2 regions of the Variovorax sp. Soil_C_17 genome follow, and region 2 is predicted to be linked to the other one. Evidence: predicted binding sites of a transcription regulator. Region 2 holds the regulator's gene; the other holds the start of a gene.
What was found. The regulator FNR, encoded in region 2, switches genes on or off when oxygen is low (the NO sensors DNR and NnrR bind a similar motif). The targets are predictions, from matches to a motif close to TTGATNNNNATCAA.

Region 1 (3,400 bases), on a different contig from region 2:
ATCACCACGCTGGCACTGACCATGCTGTTCTGGCCGCTGATCTCCAAGGTGCTGGCGATGATCAAGCCAAAAAAAGCTGACGAGTTCGCTGCCGAGCGGCCAGTGGACTGACAGATCGAAGGAGCCAAGCACATGCCCGTGATTGCCATGACCCAGGAGATGGGGTCCCTCGCCAAAGACGTGTCGCTCCGAGTCGCCGACGTGCTCGGCCTGGCCGTGATGCGCCACGAAGCCATCGAGCGTGTGGCCGACCGCGCGCAGGTGTCGACGAGCCTGATCGGCCGGCTGCGCGACGGCAAGGCCGGTCTGGTGGAGCGCCTCACCACCGACAAGCGCAGCGTCGCGCTCTACACGGCGGAAGAGGTGTTTTCGCTGGCCGACGGCGGCGACGTGGTGCTGCGCGGCTGGGGCGCCACCTGCCTGCTGCGCCCGGTGCCGCACGTGGTGTGCGTGCGCATCACCCGTTCGTTGAAGAAGCGCATCGATTGGCTGATGACCCACCTGGACACCGACGACGCCGAGTTCGCCGAGGCCGAGATCCGCCGCAGCGACCACGCGCACGCCGCGCGCATGCACGAGCAGTTCGGCGTGACCTGGGGCGATCCGGTGCTCTACGACCTGGTGCTCAACACCGATCGCGTGTCGGTCGACAGCTGCGCGGAGCAGATCCGGCTGATGACGCAGCGGCCCGAATTTGCGGAGACCCCCGATTCGCGCGCGCTGCTGGCCAACATGGCGCTGGAGGCGCGCGTGCGCGCCGCGCTCAAGGAGCATGCGGACACACGCGACACCAGCATCACGATCCTTGCGAAGCAGGGCGAGGTGAGGCTGCGCGGCATCGTGCTCGATGCCGACGAGCGCGAGCAGGCGGAGAGCGTGGCCGCCGCGGTGCCCGGCGTCTCGGCTGTCGCCAATGAACTGAGGCTGATGACCAGCTCGCGGCGCTTCGCTTCGGCGAAGCAGACCTGAGTCAGATCTTCCCGCGCTTCTTCAGGCGGCTCAGGGTCTCCGCCGAGAGATTGAGGTACGACGCCAGCTCCTTGCTCGGAATCCGGTCCACCAGCTCCGGGTGCTTGCGCATGAAGCGATGCACCCGGCCCGGCGCGTCCAGCAGGTGCAGCGTGATGGTGTGCGCCATGATCTCGCTCATCCCGCGCATCACGCTGAACTCGAACAGCTCCTTGGCTTGCGGGCGACGGGCCAGGAAGGCAATCCATTCCTTCAGCGGCAGGCTGGCCACCCGCGCCTTGGTCACGCACACGATGCCGTAGGGCGTCGGCGTGCCCAGCCGCAGGGCGGCATAGCTGGTCTCCATGTCGAACTCGTCGGCGAAGCGCAAGATCATCTCCTTGCCTTCCGGGTTGCTCACCACCCGCTTGAGGATGCCGTCGAGGATGAAGTACTGCTCCATCTCCCGCACGCCCTGGTGCAGCAGGAAGTCGCCCTTGTTGCCGTCCACGATGGCGAGATGCGCCTCCAGCTCCGCGCGGTCGGATTCGCTCAGGTCCTTCAGCAGGATGTTCTGCCGGAGCTGCGCACGAATGATGTTCTTCTCCGGGTGGTGTTCCAACGTGGTCATGCGTTCGCGTCTTGCCTTCGTTTCGCAACGACACAGGGTCTTCGCGGGGGTGTCGTTTTCCGGAAAGTTGACCCAGGTCAACGGCGGGCGGCCGGGGTCCAAATCATAGTCTGGGCACGGCCACCGGCCATTCCACACGATCACAAGGAGAGACATGTCTTCAGTCATCACAGCCAGGCAGCCAGGCGCAAGCGCCGGCGACGCGGCCGCACGCGCACTTCACAGCGTCCCGCTCGACGACGCCGCGGAGGAACCCAAGCTTACCGACGGCTTCCACCTGGTCATCGATGCGCTGAAGCTCAACGACATCGACACCCTTTTCGCGCTGCCCGGCATCCCGATCACCGACCTCACGCGCATGGCGCAGGCCGAGGGCATGCGAGTGATCTCGTTCCGACACGAGCAGCACGCCGGCAACGCCGCCGCCGCCGCAGGCTTCCTGACGCAGAAGCCCGGCATCTGCCTCACCGTGTCGGCGCCCGGCTTCCTCAACGGCCTCACGGCACTGGCCAACGCCACCACCAACTGCTTCCCGATGATCCTCATCAGCGGTTCCAGCGAGCGCGAGATCGTCGACCTCCAGCAGGGCGACTACGAGGAGATGGACCAGCTCGCCATTGCCAAGCCGCTGTGCAAGGCCGCCTTCCGCGTGCTGCATGCCGAGGACATCGGCGTAGGCATCGCGCGGGCGATCCGCTCGGCGCTCTCGGGCCGCCCGGGCGGCGTGTACCTGGACCTGCCGGCCAAGCTGTTCGCGCAGACCCTGGATGCCGCGGCCGGCAAGAAGTCGCTGATCAAGGTGGTGGACCCGGCGCCGCGCCAGATCCCGGCCGCGGACGCGGTGGCGCGTGCGCTCGAACTGCTCAAGGGCGCGAAGAAGCCGCTGATCCTGCTGGGCAAGGGCGCCGCCTATGCGCAGGCCGACGCCGACATCCGCGCGCTGGTCGAGAAGACCGGCATCCCCTACCTGCCGATGTCGATGGCCAAGGGCCTCCTGCCCGACACCCATGCACAGTCGGCCGCCGCGGCACGTTCCTACGTGCTGCAGGAGGCCGATGTCGTGCTGCTGGTCGGCGCGCGCCTCAACTGGCTGCTCTCGCACGGCAAGGGCAAGACCTGGGGCCAGGACAAGGGCGCCAAGCAGTTCATCCAGATCGACATCGCGCCGACCGAGATCGACAGCAACGTCGCCATCGCCGCGCCGGTGATCGGCGACATCGGCTCCTGCGTGGCGGCGCTGCTCGCCGGCATCGACGGCCAATGGGCCAGGCCGCCGGCCGAATGGACCGGCGCCATCGCCGAGCGCAAGGACAAGAACCTGTCGAAGATGGCCGCCACGCTGGCCGCGAGGCCTTCGCCGATGAGCTTCCAGAGCGCGCTCAGCGTGATCCGCGACCAGGTGAAGGCACGGCCCGATGCGATCGTCGTCAACGAGGGCGCCAACACCCTCGACTTCGCGCGCAGCATCGTCGACATGTACGAGCCGCGCAAGCGCCTCGACGTCGGCACCTGGGGAATCATGGGCATCGGCATGGGCTTCGCCGTCGCCGCGGCCGTGGTCACCGGCAAGCCGGTGATCGCCATCGAAGGCGACAGCGCCTTCGGCTTCAGCGGCATGGAGGTCGAGACCATCTGCCGCTACAACCTGCCGATCTGCGTCGTCGTCTTCAACAACAACGGCGTCTACCGCGGCACCGACGTGAACCCCAGCGGCAGCGCCGACGTGGCGCCGACCGTGTTCGTCAAGAACGCGCGCTACGACAAGCTGATGGAAGCTTTCGGCGGCGTCGGCGTGCACGCCACCACCGCCGACGAGCTGCA
Region 2 (3,400 bases):
TGCCGGCGTGCTGATGGCATTGACGGTCGGCCTGCTCGCGAGCCTGGTCGTGCGCATGCCGCTCAAGGTCGACGTGGTGCGCGACCGGGCCTCGCTGGCGCGCATCGTCGAGGGCGGCCAGCTCGAGAACGTCTACCGGCTGCAGATCATGAACGCGTCCGAGCGGCCGCAGCGCTATCGCATCGAGGCGCGCGGGCTCGAAGGCCTGGGCGTGTCGCCGGCCGAGCCGGTCGAAGTGGGGCCGGCACAGTCACGCTGGGTGGCGGTGCGGCTGCAGCTTCCGTATGGCAGTGCGCCTGCCGGCTCCCACGCCGTGCACTTCGACATTCGCTCGCTGGACGGCAGCGCGCAGGTGTCGGAGAAGGCCGCCTTCATGGTGCCTCGTTGAATTCGGAAGGAGAACAGATGGACGATCACACGACGACCCTGCGGCAGAGCGAGCCCTGGTGGCGCTTCCCATGGGTCTGGATGGTGATGGCCGGGCCTGCCCTGGTCGTCATTGCCAGCTTCGTGACACTCTGGCTTGCCCTGCGAACGCCGGACCCGGTGGTTGCTGCGGACTACTACCGCCGCGGGATCGAGATCAACCGGACGCTGGCCGACAAGAAGCTGATGCCGGCGCTCGCCGGCCGCAACCATGCAGCGACGCCGGACGCCGACGTGCCTGCTCCCCGGCGCTGACGGTCATGAAGATGCAGACGTGGATGTCGATTCTCTGGCCGGCCTTCCTGCTGGCCAGCGCGACCGAACTCCTGGTGTTCGCGCTGGTCGATCCTGCCGATCTCCACTGGCGCGGCGAGGCGCTCGCACTGTCGCGCCAGGCGGTCTACACGGCCGGCTTCTTCGTGTTCTGGCTGCTGGCGGCAGGCGCGAGCGCGCTGACGCTGCTCCTGACGGTACCGGCGAGGAAGATCAACAACCCGGAGGATTGACGATGCGCCGCAGGCCCTCGGGATCGACGATGCGCACCTTGCGCTGGTCGATCTCGACGATGCCGTCGCCCATGAACTTCGAGAGCGTGCGGCTTACCGTTTCGAGTGTGAGGCCGAGGTAGCTGCCGATCTCCTCGCGCGTCATCCGCAGGATGAACTCGGATTGCGAGAAGCCGCGTGCGTGCAGGCGCTGCACCAGGTTCAGCAGGAAGGCGGCGAGCCGCTCCTCGGCCCGCATGCTGCCCAGCAGCAGCATCACGCCGTGCTCGCGCACGATCTCGCGGCTCATGATCTGGTGGACGTGGCGCTGCAGTGCCGTGACTTCGCGCGACAGCGCCTCCAGACGCTGGAAGGGCATCACGCAGACCTCGGCATCCTCGATGGCGACCGCATCGCAGGTGTGCTGATCGTTGACGATGCCGTCCAGGCCGATGATCTCGCCCGCCATCTGGAATCCCGTGACCTGGTCGCGGCCGTCCTCGCTGGCCACGCGGGTCTTGAAGAAGCCGGTGCGGATGGCGTAGAGGGAGGTGAAGGGCTCGCCGTTGCGAAACAGGGTCTCGCGCCGCTTCACCTTTCGACGGGTGGAGACCAGCTCGTCGATGCGCTTCAGCTCGCTCGGCTCCAGCCCGGCGGGCATGCAGAGCTCGCGCAGGCTGCAACTCGAGCAGGCCACCTTGATGTTCTGGACTTTCATGGGAGGCAACGGTTTGTTGGGGCCATTCTGGGCCGCCGCGCGCACGGGAGGCTTGATGCACATCAAGGTCGACCGGGCCGCCCGGCGGCATAGTGGCTCATTGCCTGCCTCTCGCTGCTGCGATGAACTCACTCCCGGCTGTCGCCAACGACGCTCCCTCTCCGGTCCTGCGCTTCTCGCGCATCGCCTGACCATGCAGACGGCGCTCGCGGGTACCGCGCTGCTGATGGGCCTGGTCGGCGGACCCCATTGCGTTGCCATGTGCGGCGCTGCCTGCGCCGGCGTGATCCGCATCGTGCGTGCGCCGGAAGGCGGCGGCGTCGCCACCCTTGCGTCAGGGGTGCGGGACGGCGCCGCATCCTGGGTCTTCCATGCCGGGCGAGTGGCCGGCTATGCGGCAGCCGGCGCCGTGGCCGCGGCCGCGGTGGAGAGCCTCGCCTTCGCCAGCGAACAGGTCGCGGCATTGCGCCCCCTGTGGGTGCTGCTGCATGTGTTCGTGCTGACCTGGGCCCTGATGCTCGCGGCGCTGGGACGCCAGCCGCTCTGGGCGCGCCGGCTCGGGCGGTCGCTCGCGGCGCGCCTGCGGCCTGCGACGGGCTCGCTGCGCGGCCTGCTCGCGGTCGGCGCGCTGTGGGTGGCCATGCCCTGTGGCCTGCTCTATTCGGCCCTGATGCTCGCCGGCCTGGCAAACGGGCCCGTGCAGGGCGCAGGGGTGATGGCGCTCTTCGCCGCAGGCAGCGGCGTGTCGCTGGTGCTGGCCCCGTGGCTGTGGCAGCGCCTGGGCAGGGGCGCCGGCATGGTCCGGCAGGAATGGGGCACCCGGCTCGCAGGCGGGTTGCTCGCCGTGGTGGCGCTGCAGGCCGTCTGGATGGACCTGAGCCGGCAGATACGGATCTGGTGCGGCTGAGCGCCGTTCGCCGAACAGGGTGCTACGCCCTGTCGGTCAAGTCTTGACGAGGGTGTCCAACAGCACGGCCTGCATCGCGAAGCGGTGGTTCTCCGTGCGCTGGGCCTCGTCGACCGGTTGCCCCGATGCCAGCAGTGACCAGCCCGCGGAGTGCCTGGCGTCGACCAGGAAGGTCGCGTCGTTCGATGCGGGCTGCTCGCTCCCGACAAGCACGTCGAAGCCGGCGCAGCGGGCGGCCGAAACGAAATGGCTGCCGTGGGGTGCCTTCGGATCGCCGAGAAACAGGATCGACGCGCCGGGGGGCGATCGATGCTCGCGCAGGGTCATGAGATCCGCCAGGGCGCGGGCCGGATGCTCGTCCAGGCACAGGCCGTGGTACACCGGCACGCCGGCGTCCTGCTCGATCCGGCGCGCCGTCGCCGGTGCCAGTGCCTCGCAATCGACAGCGTCGTACATGCGGCCCAGCATCCGCGCCAGGACCCGAACATCGTCCCGTCCCGATGCCGGCGTGGTCGGCTCGGTGAACCTGACCTCGGCCACGCGCGCGCCCAGGTCCTGCGCGGCGCGTCGCAGCGTCGCGATGCCGGCGCAGGGCGTTGGCCCGAGCAGCAGCGCCAGGTTCTTTCCGCGCAAGGGCTGGCCGGCGGTGCCGGCGCGTGCAAGTGCGCGCAGGCGCTCGGCCGCGGCCAGGGTCGCCAGGATGTTCGCCGTGGCCGGCGGGTCGAGGCGAGGGGATTTGGAGATGCTGAATGTCACAACGCGAAGGTAGGACCTTCCGGGATCCGGGCCTTGAGCGACATCAACAATTCGTCATGTCGCGAGCGCCGATACCGTCCTGACACCAAGCATTCACCCAGTGTTACC

Region 1: the regulator FNR is predicted to act here: its motif matches at 1,647-1,660, upstream of oxc (oxalyl-CoA decarboxylase).

What each region holds. Positions count from the first base shown of each region.
Region 1 covers NZ_JBDGIT010000001.1:460,590-463,989, reverse strand. The annotation lists gene AC3A6Y_RS02140 (tripartite tricarboxylate transporter permease) at 1-111, shown strand, start outside; gene AC3A6Y_RS02135 (cytidylate kinase family protein) at 133-969, shown strand; gene AC3A6Y_RS02130 (Crp/Fnr family transcriptional regulator) at 971-1,579, opposite strand; gene oxc (oxalyl-CoA decarboxylase) at 1,734-3,400, shown strand, end outside.
Region 2 covers NZ_JBDGIT010000004.1:509,034-512,433, forward strand. The annotation lists gene ccoG (cytochrome c oxidase accessory protein CcoG) at 1-388, shown strand, start outside; gene AC3A6Y_RS22540 (FixH family protein) at 406-681, shown strand; gene AC3A6Y_RS22545 (hypothetical protein) at 687-932, shown strand; gene fnr (fumarate/nitrate reduction transcriptional regulator Fnr) at 913-1,629, opposite strand; gene AC3A6Y_RS22555 (sulfite exporter TauE/SafE family protein) at 1,823-2,536, shown strand; partial or broken gene AC3A6Y_RS22560 (ornithine carbamoyltransferase) at 2,861-3,292, opposite strand.